Regions from separate parts of the Heliomicrobium undosum genome, predicted to be linked through region 1. Evidence: riboswitches for the same ligand, from Rfam matches in the RefSeq annotation. Region 1 holds a riboswitch; each other region holds the start of a gene.
The links. A riboswitch is a leader RNA that binds a small molecule or an ion and turns the genes downstream of it on or off. The one in region 1 is predicted to bind S-adenosylmethionine.
Positions count from the first base shown of each region.

Region 2: linked by a shared signal. The riboswitch ahead of GTO91_RS14470 (homocysteine synthase) and the one ahead of GTO91_RS09480 (trans-sulfuration enzyme family protein) in region 1 are both predicted to bind S-adenosylmethionine.
Region 3: linked by a shared signal. The riboswitch ahead of GTO91_RS11455 (methionine ABC transporter ATP-binding protein) and the one ahead of GTO91_RS09480 (trans-sulfuration enzyme family protein) in region 1 are both predicted to bind S-adenosylmethionine.

Region 1 covers NZ_WXEY01000008.1:81,415-86,472, forward strand. Annotated here, with positions in the region: gene cysK (cysteine synthase A) at 76-1,005, opposite strand; gene GTO91_RS09480 (trans-sulfuration enzyme family protein) at 1,394-2,527, opposite strand; SAM riboswitch class I at 2,636-2,740, opposite strand; gene cysK (cysteine synthase A) at 2,965-3,966, shown strand; gene GTO91_RS09490 (undecaprenyl-diphosphate phosphatase) at 4,043-4,852, shown strand; gene GTO91_RS09495 (hypothetical protein) at 4,946-5,058, opposite strand, start outside.
Region 2 covers NZ_WXEY01000021.1:41,794-46,851, reverse strand. Annotated here, with positions in the region: gene GTO91_RS14480 (VanW family protein) at 1-692, opposite strand, end outside; gene GTO91_RS14475 (ComEC/Rec2 family competence protein) at 948-1,856, opposite strand; SAM riboswitch class I at 2,133-2,254, shown strand; gene GTO91_RS14470 (homocysteine synthase) at 2,360-3,655, shown strand; gene metX (homoserine O-acetyltransferase MetX) at 3,671-4,846, shown strand; gene GTO91_RS14460 (DUF3784 domain-containing protein) at 5,032-5,058, shown strand, end outside.
Region 3 covers NZ_WXEY01000012.1:10,070-15,127, forward strand. Annotated here, with positions in the region: gene GTO91_RS11445 (methyl-accepting chemotaxis protein) at 1-364, shown strand, start outside; gene GTO91_RS11450 (NAD-dependent malic enzyme) at 580-1,995, shown strand; SAM riboswitch class I at 2,062-2,169, shown strand; gene GTO91_RS11455 (methionine ABC transporter ATP-binding protein) at 2,298-3,326, shown strand; gene GTO91_RS11460 (methionine ABC transporter permease) at 3,319-3,972, shown strand; gene GTO91_RS11465 (MetQ/NlpA family ABC transporter substrate-binding protein) at 4,239-5,058, shown strand, end outside.

The DNA.
Region 1 (5,058 bases):
TGAGTATAGGACGGGCAGGAATCAAATGTCAATAGGCAGTATCTTTGCTAGTCGGAAGTGTCTTACCTTCGGTGATTACGATTCCTGGAAGAGGGGGGTGCTCAGATAACGCTCCCCCGTGTCGGGCAAAACAACGACGATCAGCTTGCCGGCATTTTCCGGCCGTTTGGCGATCTGCAGGGCCGCGTAGGCCGCCGCGCCCGAAGAGATCCCCACGAGGAAGCCCTCCTCACGGGCGATGCGCCGGCTCGTTTCAAAGGCCTCTTCATTGCGGACCTTGTAAATCTCGTCGGCAACCTCCAGATCCAAGACCGGGGGAACGAAGCCGGGTCCGATGCCTTGAATCTTGTGGGGTCCCGGTTGACCGCCGGACAGCACGGGCGAATCAAAGGGCTCGACGGCGATGACCTGGAGCCCGGGTTTACGCGCCTTCAGCGTTTCTCCCACGCCAGTGATGGTGCCGCCGGTGCCGACGCCCCCGACAAGGATATCCACCTTGCCGTCCGTATCGGCCCAGATCTCCTCGGCGGTCGTTGCCCGGTGGATTTTCGGGTTGGCGGGGTTGATGAACTGCTGGGGAATGAAGGCGTTGGGGATCTGGGCAGCCAGTTCCTCTGCCCGGCGCACAGCGCCTTTCATCCCTTCCGTTCCAGGGGTCAGCACCAGTTCAGCGCCGTAGGCTTTTAGCAGGTTCCGGCGCTCAATGCTGAAGGTCTCCGGCATAGTCAGAATGACCCGATAGCCGAGGGCAGCCGCCACAAAGGCGAGGGCAATGCCGGTGTTGCCGCTGGTCGGCTCGATGATCACGGAGTCTTTATGGAGCAACCCTTTTTCTTCGGCGTCTTTGATCATCGCGTAGCCGATACGGTCTTTCACGCTGCCGCCGGGATTGAAGTACTCCAGCTTGGCGACCACGTCCGCTTCCAGCCCTTCGGTCACGCGGTTCAGCCGAACAAGCGGCGTTTTGCCGATCAGGTCAGTGATATTGTTGGCAATTTTGGCCATGGAAAACATCCTCCTTCATTTTTCCGTGTCGTTCATACACATCGCTAGTGGTATATCGGCGCGACCTCGCACCGCTTAGCAAAACACCTGTGAAGGATACACCTATATATCCGTAGGTTTTTTGAAAGTCCCTACATCCGTTGCCCCGGTCGTCATGAACTGCTTGGCTGCAGCGGACGGGGAAATCGTTGATACAGTCCATGCCACTCCCCCTTATCTAGACAAAAAGAGGCCAAGGGTTTCGATCCCTGTCTTGGATCGAAGCGCCTCGGCCTCCGGTCTATCCGGTCAGCGTTGGTTAATTCCGAGTTTTTCGATTTACATTTATGATATTAAAGGCTGTCGGGTTATCTGTCAATCACCATTTTCGTACGCAGATGAGAATTTTTCAGGCCAAGGCCTGCTCCAGATCATTGATTAAATCGTGGACATTTTCAATCCCGACGGACAACCGCAACAGGCGGTCGTTAACGCCGCAGCGCCGGCGGATATCCTCGGGGATATCGCCGTGGGTCTGGCGTGCCGGGAAGGTGAGCAGCGATTCAACGCCGCCCAGGCTTTCGGCAAAAGAGATCATTTTGATCCGCGACAGCGTCTCCGGGACTTTTCCGGCATCGCGAAGGGTAAAGGATATCATCGCCCCAGGCCCGCCGGCCTGCTGAAAATGAACCTCTCTGCCTGGGTGATTATCGAGGCCGATATAATACACCTGTTCCACAGCGGGATGGGATGACATCCAGCGGGCGATGGCGCTCGCGTTTTCCTGCGCCCGGTCCAGTCGTATTCCCAAGGTCTTCATGCCGCGCACAAGCAGCCATGAATCAAAAGGGCCGAGGATGGCGCCGGTGGCGTTTTGATAGAAAGCCAGCTTTTCACCAAGTTCTTCTGTGGCGGCTACGGCCAGACCGGCCACCACATCGTTATGTCCACCCAGATACTTCGTGCCACTGTGAACGACGATATCGGCGCCAAACTCGATGGGCCGCTGCAAGTAGGGGCTCATAAAGGTGTTGTCGACGATCAACAATAATTCGTGTTCGTCGCAAATCCGCCGGATTTGCCGGAGATCGGTGACTTTCATCGTCGGGTTGGTGGGGGTTTCAACCAATATCGCCTTCGTCCGGGCCGTAATCGCTTTGCTCACCTGTTCCGGATCACTCGTATCCACATAGTTCGCCGTAAACCCCCAGGGACGAAAAACCTGGTCTAGGAGCCGGTAGGTCCCCCCGTAGAGGTCTTCACAGAGAATGAAATGATCTCCGGATCTAAAGAGTGACATAACGGCGGTGATCGCCGCCAGGCCAGATGCAAAGGCCAGTCCGCGTCGCCCGCCCTCCAGTTTGGCGATCAGCTCTTCGAGAACCTGACGGGTGGGGTTCCCCGAGCGGCTGTAATCAAAGCCGGTGCTTTCGCCCAAAGCCGGATGACGGAAGGTGGCCGACTGGTAGATGGGGAAACTAACGGCGCCTGTGCCTGCGTCTTTGCCGTTGCCCCCCTGGGCCAACAGTGAATCGATGCGCATATGCGAAACCTCTCCTTTTCGTGATTGATTCTTCATCTGTGCGCTATTTATCTGCCCAAACAAAAACGGTCTTCTCTGAAAGAGAAGACCGTCATAAAGACAGGGCAAGTCTTATCTTTCAGGGTTTCCCCTGCAGGAATTGGCACCATGCAGGCATGCCTGCTGGTTGCCGGGCTTCATCGGGCCAGTCCCTCCACCAACTCTTGATAAGAGCGTCTTATTCGATTTTTCCGGCGTCAACCGGATTGACTATACATTACCGGGAATCACAGTCAGACGTCAAGAGTTTTTTTCGCTGATTAGACAAATACTTTTCTTTGCGAAAAACCTCCCTTTCCTTGACAGGATTCCCCACCCCTTCTATCATGGAGTCTAGTAAAAAAATAAGATATTCCGACTTAGATAGTCGGTTTTTTGCAGTAAGGAGTGTGTTTTCTATGGAACGGATTGCCCAGGATGTGACCGCATTGATTGGAAATACGCCGATGGTTCGACTGCGCCGGATTCTTGGATCGGCAACTGCCGGCGATGCTGTTGCGCGCGGCGGCGCTAACGGCGGTGACGGGAAATCCGTCGCTGACAGCGGCGCTGTGACGGAGATCATCGCCAAGTTGGAGTACTTCAACCCCGGCGGCAGCGTGAAGGATCGCATCGGCCTCAACATGATCAAGGACGCCGAAGAACGGGGCTTGTTGCGACCTGGTGCTGTCATCGTCGAACCGACAAGCGGCAACACCGGCGTTGCCCTGGCCATGGTGGCCGCCGTCCGCGGCTACCGGCTGATCCTGACCATGCCGGAGACGATGAGCGTCGAGCGCCGCAATCTTCTAAAGGCCTTTGGCGCCGAATTGGTGCTCACCCCCGGCGCCGAGGGGATGCGCGGCGCTGTGCAAAAGGCGGAGCAGATCGTGAAGGAGACCCCTGGCGCGATCATGCCCCAGCAGTTCGCCAACCCCGCCAATCCCGCCATCCACCAGGTGACCACCGGCGAGGAGATCTGGCGAGACACAGACGGCAGGGTGGACATCTTCGTCGCCGGCGTCGGCACCGGCGGCACCATCACGGGAACGGCCAAAACACTGAAACAGCGAAACCCCAACCTCCAGGTCATCGCTGTCGAGCCGGCGGGGTCTCCCGTCCTTTCCGGCGGCAAACCGGGCCCCCACGGGATCCAGGGCATCGGCGCCGGCTTCATCCCGGATGTCTATGACAGCGGTCTCATCGATGAAATCCTCCCTGTCGCTGACGCCGACGCCCTCGCAACCAGCCGCCGCCTGGCCCGGGAGGAGGGGCTGCTCGTGGGCATCTCCGCCGGCGCCGCCGCCTTCGCCGCCATCGAGGCGGCCAAGCGACCGGAAAACCGGGGCAAGCGCATCGTCGTCCTCCTGCCCGATACGGGGGAACGCTATCTGAGCACAAGCCTGTTTTCTGAAGGGTAAAATCGCCCTTTCCCGTTGACTTTAGGCCATGGCTCCCCTATTGTAGGAGAGGAATGTTAGGGTTGGGGGAGTTGCCATGGAAAACCTGTATATCGTCGCCGTCATTCTCGGAATCGTGGAAGGCCTCACAGAGTTCATTCCCGTGTCTTCAACAGGGCACATGATCCTCGTCGGCAGCCTCCTTGGCTTTGAGGGGGATAAAGCGGCCACCTTCGAGGTCTTCATCCAGTTGGGCGCCATCCTGGCGGTCCTCGTCCTCTACCGGGACCGTTTCTTAAACCTGATCTTAAACCTCTTTGCTGACGGCATCCGTTTCGATGACCGGGGCTTTACCATCTGGCATGTGGCCATCGCCATGGCGCCGGCTTGCATCCTCGGTTTCTTCTTTCACAAATCGATCAAGGGGCTTTTCTCCGATCAATCCGTCGTCATCGGTCTCGTCCTGGGCGGCCTTTTGATGCTGGCGGCTACCTGGTGGCGTGGTCCCCGTCGCCCGGTTGACGATCTCGAACGGATCAACTACCGCCAGGCGCTCTTCGTCGGACTTGCTCAGTGCCTCTCCCTCTGGCCCGGTTTTTCCCGGTCCGGCGCCACCATTTCCGGCGGCATGCTGGCTGGCATGACCTCGGCCGTAGCCGCCGAGTTTTCCTTCATCGTCGCCGTGCCGATGATGACCGTCGCCACGGGCTATGACATGTTGAAGTCTTACCAGTTCCTCGATGCGTCCGACCTGCCCTTTTTTGCCCTCGGCTTCGTCGTTTCCTTCGTCGTCGCCTGGGCGGCCATCGTCTGGTTCTTAAAGCTGCTGCAGCGGATCGGTTTGGCGCCGTTCGCCTACTACCGCTTCCTCGTGGCGTTGCTCTACAGCGTTTTGGTGATCCTGTAAAACCGAGGCTGCTTCACTGTTACATAGGGTGTGAAAACGGAAAAAGGGCGTGGCCGCTGCCTCAGCGACCAGCCCTTTTTTTGTTGCCCTTCGCTAGTAATCCTTTGAAATCTCGGGTATCGTGTCGATCTCCTGGAGCCCGCTGATGCCGTCAATCTCTTGAATCTCATCAACAGCCTCAGGGTCCCCCTGGGAGTTTTGCAACC
Region 2 (5,058 bases), on a different contig from region 1:
GTGATCATGTTGACGGCGCCCTCGCGGAGCCGGATGTGACTGGGGAGCGAATCGGCAAAGCGAACGGCGGCAACGCGGGCCTCTTTGGGATCCTTGGAGGGTATGTAGGTCCAGTTGTTGACATCTACGGCGGCGATTTCTTTATTGGGGAGGAAGGCGAACGTCTCTTCTCCGATATACAGGGTGATGGTTCCACCCGATAAAACAGGAGCGACAGGGGTGGTGTCGGTCGTCCCCGGGGTATTGGGGTTATCTGGGGTAGCGGGATTAGCTGGGTTGGCCGGTTTAGCTGGGATAGCTGGGTCGGCCGAATTAGCCGGGACCGGGTCAACTGAGGTAGCAGGGCTAGTGGGGACAGCGGGAGCAACCGGATCAACTGTGCTCGGCGCCGTAGGTGTGGACGGAATGACCCTGGACGGTGTTGATGTAGATGGCGTTGTCAATCCCGCGCCCGAGGAGGCAGCGGTCAACGGGGTTTTCCCCGGAGGGGTTGTCGCAGTCGAAGTCGGGTTAGACGGTGTCAAGACGGAAGGCGTAGACGTAGTCGTCGCGCCAGGCAAAACCGCTGCCAGCGCCGCCGGCGGCGGCATCGACGCGGGCGCTTTGCGCAATGGCAGCGCTTCCGCCTCACTGCAGGCGAAGACCTGAACGAGGGCGAAGACCAACAGGCAGGATCGGACCGAACGTTTCAAAGAACCACCTCCGCCAATAATGGGTCAACCGAAGAAGACCAAAAAGAAAAAATGGAAAAAATATCCTACTATACCTATTTATTCAAATTAAACTGAAAATAGAAGGGCTAGTTCCCAAAAGAATAGAAGGGCGAAAACAAAAAAAGAGCCGGGCCTTTATCCCGACTCATAAGTCTCCTTGTCCGCGTGAAGCGGACAGATGATGATGCTCATCCTTATTAACGCGATTAGCGTTATGAGCGAATGCTTTTGTTTTTACCGTTTTTCCAGTTCGAAGTTGACCTTGTTCCCGTCACTGGTGACCACAACAGTGCCGTTTTTATCTGCCCGGAAGACCTCCACGCTGGCTTTGGCCAGTTTGTCGAGGGTTTTTTTGTGGGGATGGCCGTAGTCGTTGCCGTCGCCCACCGGAATGAAGGCGTATTTCGGCGATACCGCCTTCAGGAAGGGGCTTGTGGTGGAACTGGTGCTGCCGTGGTGCCCCACCTTCAGCACATCTGCTTTCAGATCATATCCCTGGGCCAGCATTTCACCTTCCGATTTTGCCTCGGCGTCGCCGGTCAGCAGGAAGGAGGTCTTGCCGTAGTTGACCTTGAGGACAGCGCTGTAATCGTTCATCTCTTCATAACCGGTCCCGTTCGGCGCGAGGAAGACGCCGTCCATATCGGGCACATCCAGTTTCACGCCGCCTTTCGCTTCCACCCGTTTGGCGCCGCTCGCCTTTACGGCGTTTAAAAAATACTCAAAGGTTTTCGTGGTTGTCGTCGCCTTGGGCATGTACACCTGGCCGACAGGGTAGCTTTTGAGGACTTTATCAAGTCCCCCGATGTGATCCTCATGGGGGTGGGTGGCCACGACGGCGGCCAGTTCTTTGACCCCTTGGCGCTTCAGGTAATCGACAACCAGCCGGCCGTCATCTACATTGCCGCCGTCAACAAGGACGAAACGCCCGCCGGGGGATTGGAGCAGGATGGAATCCGCCTGTCCCACATCAATGAAATGAACGCGCAATACGTCCTGGGCAGCCCTTTGGGGTGAGGCTGCCTGTGTCGTCGTTGTGGATGGCGATCCTCCCGAGCCGGGAGCTTTTGCGCTAGGCGACGGTTTGGAGCAGCCCGTCAGCGCCAAGGCGAGGACCAGCAGGCACAGAAAAAGCGGTTTCAACCAGCGATTGCGCAACAGAAGGCCTCCTTCTTTTTCATGGAATCTTAATGTCGATCCGACAACGATGATGTATTCCACGGGGACAAGCCATTCCCTCCATCGGAGTGGAAGATAAATAGAAGCTTGGTCGAGGCAAGCTGCCCGACCGGTAGTGGGTGATAACATAGTCAGTAAATTTTCTGTTACCTTTCATTTTTTCAATTGACGGCAACCGCTGTCACGGGTACAATAAACTCCAAGCGCTTGCCCATTATGGAGCCGGCCGAAAATTGAAGACACTCATCCAGAGAGGTGGAGGGAAAGGGCCCGATGAAACCCGGCAACCCGTCGCAAACAGTGGGAACTGATGCGACATGGTGCCAATTCCTTCAGGACGGACTCGTCCTGGCAGATGAGGCGGATAGAAGTATACCCCCTGCGTCTGCGCAGGGGGTTTTTGCATCCCGCCCGTACCCCCTTGAAGGGTGTTATAACGTTATGAAAGACGAGAAGGGAGCACAGCCATGACAGAGAAAAAATGGCGCTTTGACACGATCGCCCTGCACGAAGGCCATGTGCCCGACCAGGACACCCTTTCCCGGGCGGTTCCGATCTATCAGACCACTTCCTATGTGTTTCGTGATGTGGAGCATGCCGCCAACCTCTTTGCCCTGAAAGAGCCCGGTCACATCTACACCCGCATCGACAACCCGACGACTGACGTGCTGGAAAAACGGCTTGCCGCCCTCGATGGCGGCGTCGGCGCATTGGCCCTCTCCTCGGGCCAGTCGGCCATCACCCTGTCCATCCTGAACATATGCTCTGCCGGTGACGAGATCGTCGCTGCCACCAGCCTCTACGGCGGCACCTACAACCTCTTCACCCATACGCTGCCTCGTCTCGGTGTCAAGATCCGCTTTGTCGATCCCTCGAACACCGACAATTTTCGGGCTGCCATCAACGAAAAGACGAAGGCCATCTACGGCGAGATCATCGGCAACCCCAAGTGTGACGTGCTCGACATCGAGGCTGTCGCCGCTGTGGCCCATGAAGCCGGCATCCCCCTAATCGTTGACAACACCTTCGGCACGCCCGCCCTCTGCCGGCCCATTGACTTCGGCGCCGACATCGTCGTCTACTCGGCCACCAAGTTCATCGGCGGTCACGGCACCTCCATCGGCGGTGTCATCGTCGATTCGGGCAAGTTTGACTGGGCTCAGAACGACAAGTTCCCCGGGTTCATCAACCCCGACCCGAGCTACCACGGCGTCGTCTACGCCAAGGACATCGGCCCGGCGGCCTTCGTCGTCAAAGCGCGTCTGCAACTCCTGCGCGATATGGGCAACTGTATCAGCCCTTTCAACTCCTTCTTGTTGCTCCACGGTGTGGAGACCCTCTCCCTGCGGATGGATCGCCATGTGAGCAACACTCGCCACATCGTCGACTTCCTGCGGAACCACCCGCTGGTCAGTTGGGTTTCCTACCCCGAGTGCAGCGACCACGCCTCCTGCGATCTGGCGAAAAAATACCTGCCCAAGGGCGCCGGCGCCATCCTCACCTTCGGCATCAAAGGCGGCGTCGAAGGGGGGCGTCGTTTCATCGACAGCCTGCAGATCTTCTCCCACCTGGCCAACGTGGGCGACGCCAAGTCCCTCGTCATCCACCCGGCGTCGACGACCCACAGCCAACTCTCCGAGGAGGCTTTGCGCGCCGCCGGCGTCAGCCCCGATCTGGTGCGCCTCTCCATCGGTCTGGAAGACCCGGACGATTTGATAGAAGACCTTGATCAGGCGCTGCGGGCCGCCGAAGGCCGGGCGTAAGAAGGCGGGATCCGAATGAGCACTGGGGCCGTTGCCAACTGGGGGTTGATGGGAAGCCGCGAACGGATCGTCCAACCCCAAACGTTTACCTTCGCCGAGGGGTCCGACGCCTTTGTGCTGGAATCGGGCAGCCGGCTCGGCCCCATCACGGTGGCCTATGAGACCTATGGCGTCCTGAACCGGGAACGCTCCAACGCCATCCTGATCGCCCACGCATTGACGGGGGATCATCACGCCGCCGGCAAGAACCACCCGGCCGAAAAGGCGCCGGGCTGGTGGGACGACCTGATCGGCCCGGGCAAGCCCTTTGACACGAACCGCTTTTTCATCATCTGTTCCAACGTCCTCGGCGGCTGCCGGGGAACGACGGGGCCGGCCAGCATCAACCCGGAGACGGGACGTCCCTATGGGATGGACTTTCCTGTCTACACCATCCGCGACATGGTGCGGGTGCAGAAGGCGCTCATCGATCACCTGGGCATCGAACGGCTGTTGCTCGTGGCTGGCGGTTCCATGGGCGGCATGCAGGTCCTCGAATGGGGCGTCACCTACCCGGACATGATGGACGGCCTGCTGCCCATCGCCACGGCCGGCCGCATGACGGCCATGGGCATCGCCTTCAACGAGATCATGCGCCGCACGATCATGCTCGATCCCGCCTGGAACGGCGGTGACTACGCGCCCGGAAAAGGGCCGGCCCAGGGCCTCGCCATCGCCCGGATGCTCGGCATGGTCACCTACCGCAGCGACGAACTCTTCACCGCCCGGTTCGGACGACGGATGACGAACAACCAGCCGAAGGCATACTTTGATTTTGACAACCGCTTCGAGATCGAGAGCTACCTGCACTACCAGGGCGACAAACTGGTCCAACGTTTTGACGCCAACACCTACATGTACCTCTGCAAGGCCATGGACTTGCTTGATGTAGGCCGCGGCCGCGGCGGCTACGAGAAGGCACTCGCCTCCATCGCCGCCCGGACGCTTTTCATCGGCGTTGATTCCGACTGGATCTACCCGCCCGTCTATATGATCGAGATGGCCGAGATCATGAAAAAAGCCGGCTGTGACGCCGGCTACTGGGAACTGAAAAGCCCCCACGGTCACGACGCCTTCTTGGTCGAGTTTGAACGGATGCGCCCCGTTGTGGCGTCCTTTGTCAATGGGATCGCCGATATGAGGCAGGTGTAGCGGAGGCGGGTCTCAACGGGCGGCATGAAATGCGGTTCGCTTATTCAGATATTCAGGGCGTTATGCCGGCGCAATCCAAGGGGAGCCCCGTCGATAGAAACCAAACCATGCAGCAATCGAAGCAGAACATCAGCAAGAAGGGGCGCCGGGGCGCCCCTTTTCCTATGGGAAGGGAGGAAACGGTCATGAAAGTGAACACCCTGCTCCCGCTC
Region 3 (5,058 bases), on a different contig from region 1:
GATCTCGGGCATGGTCGATATGATGAACGCCAACGTGACATCGATCGGCGAGCAGGTGGGCCTGATCCGGCAAGGGGCCGCAGCGTTGGAGCAGGTCATCGGGTCGGCCATGCGCACTGAAGGCAGTGTTCGTCAGATGCAGGAAGCCGTCGATATGATCTCTGCCTCCGTGAAAGCGATGAACGCGTCGGCCGGGGTGATCGAAGGGGTGGCCGGCGAGTTTTCGGCCCTTTCGCAACAACTGGCCGCCTCTACGCAGGAGCAGGCGGCTGTGGCCGAGGAGATGGCCGAACGCAGCGGCCAGCTCAGCCAGTCCGCTCAATCGCTCCAAGAAAAAGCCAAACAGTTTCGCATGGACCCCTAGAGCGCCCTTCTCAGGCTAGACACCACCTCCATTCATCCATATTAAATTTTTGATAAAAAGGGATTGTAATAAGTCCCTTTTTTCTTTTTTTCTGGACTTTGTGAAGGGATTGAAGGGGAAAATGTGCAATACTTCCTGTGAAGGGATGACAGAAACGAGGGTCTACTCTACATACTCGCGCCCGCTCACGCGGCGCCAAGATAGGGAGTGTTGTCATGTCGATTGCGGTGAACGTGTTGCTGCGTCTCAAACTGGAAAACCAGCCGGGGATGTTGGCCCAGGTGCTTTCGATTATCGCCGCCCATGAGGGGCACCCGGGATCGATCGACCTGGTGTCGGCCTCGACCACCCACGTGATACGGGAACTGATGGTCCGCCTCCACGACAGCCGCGCCTTTGAGCGTCTGCTGGCGGAACTGCGGGAGACGCCGGGTGTGCAGGTCATCCGCGTGGCCGACCGTGTCTTTCTCCGCCACGTGGGCGGCAAAATCGAGGTACGTTCCCGCTGTCCCGTCGCCAACCGGGAAGACCTCTCCCTGATCTACACTCCCGGCGTCGGCGCTATCTCCGAGTTGATCGCTCGGGAGCCGGACATGGCCTTTCCTCTCACGATGAAGGGTAACGCCATCGCTATCGTCACCGACGGATCCGCCGTCCTCGGCCTGGGCGACCTCGGTCCGGCGGCCGCTTTGCCGGTCATGGAGGGCAAGGCGGTCCTCTTTAAGCGCTTTGCCGGCATCAATGCCGTGCCCATCTGCCTGGACGTCCATGAGCCGCAGGCGATCATCGACGCCGTCCGGGCCATCGCCCCGGCCTTTGGCGGCATCAATTTGGAAGACATCGCTGCGCCGAAGTGCTTCGAGATCGAGCAGCGGCTGTCCGAAATCCTTGACATCCCCGTCTTTCACGACGACCAGCACGGGACGGCCATCGTCACCCTGGCAGGGCTCCTGAACGCACTGAAGGTGGTAGGCAAGGAACTGGCGCAGGCGCGGATCGTCATCGCCGGCGCCGGCGCAGCCGGTATGGCCATCACCGCCATGCTGCTGAAGGCCGGCGCCACAGACCTCATCGTCTGCGACCGCAAAGGGGCGATCTCCCGGGATGAAGGGCCGTCGCAGCCGTCCAAACGATGGATCGCCGAACACACCAACGCAGGCTGTGTCAAGGGACCCCTGAAAAAGGTTGTCGCCGGCGCCGACGTGTTTATCGGTGTCTCCGGTCCCGGTGTCTTAGACCGGGCCGATGTGGAGACCATGGCCGCCCGGCCTGTCATCTTCGCCCTGGCCAATCCCGAACCGGAGATCGAGCCCGAGACGGTCCATGACATCGCCGGCGTCATCGCCACCGGCCGATCCGACTACCCCAACCAGATCAACAACGCCCTGGCCTTCCCCGGCATCTTTCGGGGCGCCCTCGACTGCCACGCCAGGACGATTAGCGACGAGATGTCCTTAGCCGCCGCCTACGCCTTGGCCGGCCTCGTTCCCGAGGAGGAGTTGTCAGCCGAACACATCATCCCCTCCATCTTCCATGAAGAGGTGGCCTCGGTCGTCGCCCGGGCCGTCGTCGAGGTGGCGCGGCGCACCGGCGTGGCAAGGCCGACTCCCCATGGACCGGGGGAGGAGTAGAAAAAACCGATTGACAAGCGAAGCTTGTGCTTGTTATACTCAAGTGCGTGACAACGAAATACGGACTTCTTATCAAGAGATGGCTGAGGGACTGGCCCGATGACGCCCGGCAACCGGTTATGTATAACACGGTGCCAATTCCTGCGGGATGCGACGCATCCCGGGAGATAAGGAGGGGAATAAGCGTGCGCAAAAACCTCTTCTTGTCGAAGAGGTTTTTTGTTTTGTACCATCATTTTTTCGCGTCACCAGCGTTTTTCATGTCAGCGAGTTTTTACACTTCACCGAAACGAGGAGACACCATGATCGAAATCCGCAACCTGAAAAAAGTCTTCCCCGCCGCCGGGGGGCTCTTCACCGCCCTCGACGGGATCAACCTTACCATCCCTGAGGGAAAAATCTACGGCATCATCGGGCCGAGCGGCGCCGGCAAGAGCACCCTCATCCGCACGATCAACATGCTGGAGCGGCCCAGCGAGGGCAGCGTCGTCATCGACGGCGAGGACATCGCCCGATTTGACGATAGCCGCTTGCGCGCGCTTCGCCAGCAGATCGGCATGATCTTTCAGCACTTCAACCTGCTCACCTCCCGCACCGTCGGCGAGAACATCGCCTTCCCCCTGGAGATCGCCGGTATGGACAAAGCGCAGATCCGGGCGCGGGTGAAGGAACTGCTGCCCCTCGTCGGGCTGGAAGACAAGGAAGACACCTATGTGGCCCACCTGAGCGGCGGCCAGAAGCAACGCGTCGGTATCGCCAGGGCGCTGGCCAACCACCCGAAGATCCTGCTCTGTGACGAAGCCACCTCCGCCCTCGATCCCCAGACGACCCAGTCCATCCTGCGACTCATCGCCGACATCAACCGGCGCTTCAACCTGACCGTCGTCCTGATCACCCATGAGATGCAGGTCATCCAGGAGATCTGCGACGAGGTGGCCTTCATCGAAGGCGGCAGGATCATCGAGGCTGGACCAGTGCGCGAGGTCTTTACCAATCCCCGTTCGCCCGTCGTCAAGGAATTCGTCCGGGGCGCCCTCGAGGGGGAGAAGCTCCGCCACCTCCTCGCGGCAGGTACTTTTCAGCGCAGCAACGGCGGTCGCCTCATTCGGATCACCTTTGCAGGGGGCGCGACAGAAGAGCCCCTTCTCGCTTCAGTCATCCGCCGTTTTAGCGTCGACGCCAACATCCTCTTCGGGAACATCGACACCGTCCGCGAGACACCCTTCGGCACGCTGCTGTTGGAGTTGACTGGCGAAGCGGTCAAGGTCGACGAGGCGCTCGCCTATATCCGCTCCCGCGATGTGAAGGTGGAGGTGATCGACCGTGAATGAGACGTACTTGCAGGCCACATGGGAGACCTTTTACATGGTTATCGCGGCGACCGGCCTTTCGACGCTCCTCGGCATCCCCTTGGGCATCCTCCTGGTCGTGACGGAGAAAGCCGGCGTCCTGCCCAACCGGCTCGTCAACAGCTTCCTCGCCATCGCCGTCAACATCTTCCGCTCCATCCCCTTTATCATCCTGCTGGTGGCCATCCTGCCCCTGACCAAGCTGCTCGTGGGCAGCCGCATCGGCACCCAGGCCGCCATCGTCCCCCTCACCGTCGCCGCCATCCCCTTCGTGGCCCGCATCATCGAGGCCTCCCTCAAAGAGGTCGACAAGGGCATCATCGAGGCGGCTAGGGCCATGGGGGCGACACCAGGACAGATCATCAGCAAGGTGCTCCTGCCGGAAGCGTTGCCCGGCCTGCTGCTGGGGATCATCATCACCTTTGTGACCTTGATCGGCTACTCGGCCATGGCCGGCGCTGTGGGAGGAGGTGGTTTGGGCGATCTGGCGATCCGAGAAGGCTACATGCGCAACAACAGCGATGTGACCTGGGTGACGGTCGTGGTACTGGTGGCCATGGTGCAGGTCTTCCAGAGCCTCGGCGACTGGCTCACCGGGCGGATCCGCAAGCGCCGCGGGCTGGTGTGAAAAGCTGACAAAATAGCGTTCGCCTTTCTGCGGCGAGAAAGGGGCGAGCGAAGGCTCCAGGAAAAGCACCTTAAGGAAGCAGAGGAACACAGAGAACACAGCTAATGTGCAAGAAGAACACCTTAGAAAACTGTAACGCAGAAAAGACCTTAAACGCAGAAAAGTATCGGGCGCTTAGATGCCCCGGAAACACAGGTTGCAGGAAATACAGACACAGAGAAACTCACCAACACCACAGCAAAAAACAGACAAGGAGAATCACAATTATGTTCAACCAACTGTTGCAGAAAAAAGTCACCCGCCTCATTGGCGGCCTCCTGGTGCTATCCGTAGCCGCCCTCGGCGCAGCCGGCTGCGGCGCCAAGGATACGACCGGCAAAGCCGCCGGCGGCAATAACGGCCAAACGGCAGCCCAATCGAAGACGATCCGCTTTGGCGTCTCCCCGGTGCCCCATGCCGAGATCGCGAAGATCGCTAAGGATCTCCTGGCCAAGGACGGCATTGAACTGAAGATCGTCGAGTTTAACGACTATGTGCAGCCCAACCTGGCCCTAGCTGACGGTGAACTTGACGCCAACTTCTTTCAGCATAAGCCCTATCTGGACACCTTCGCCGACGAACATAAGCTGGATCTGAAGACCGTGGCCGGCGTCCATGTGGAGCCCATGGGCGTCTACTCTCACAAAGTAAAGTCCCTCGCCGACCTGAAGGAAAAGGCCAGAGTCGCCATCCCGAACGATCCGACCAACGGCGGCCGCGCCTTGTTGCTCCTCCAGTCAGCCGGCCTCATCAAACTTGACCCCAACGCCGGCGTGAAGGCGACCACCAAAGACATCAAAGAGAACTCGAAAGGCCTCGTGATCACCGAACTGGAAGCGGCCATGCTGCCCAAAATCCTCGATGACGCCGACATCGCTGTTATCAACACCAACTTCGCCCTCGGCGCCGGCCTCAACCCCCTCAAAGACGCCCTGACGATGGAAGGCAAGGACTCGCCCTATGTGAACATCGTCGTCGTCAAGAACGGCAACGAGAACAACGAAGCGATCCAGAAGCTCGTCAAGGCGCTCACCAGCCCCGAAGTGA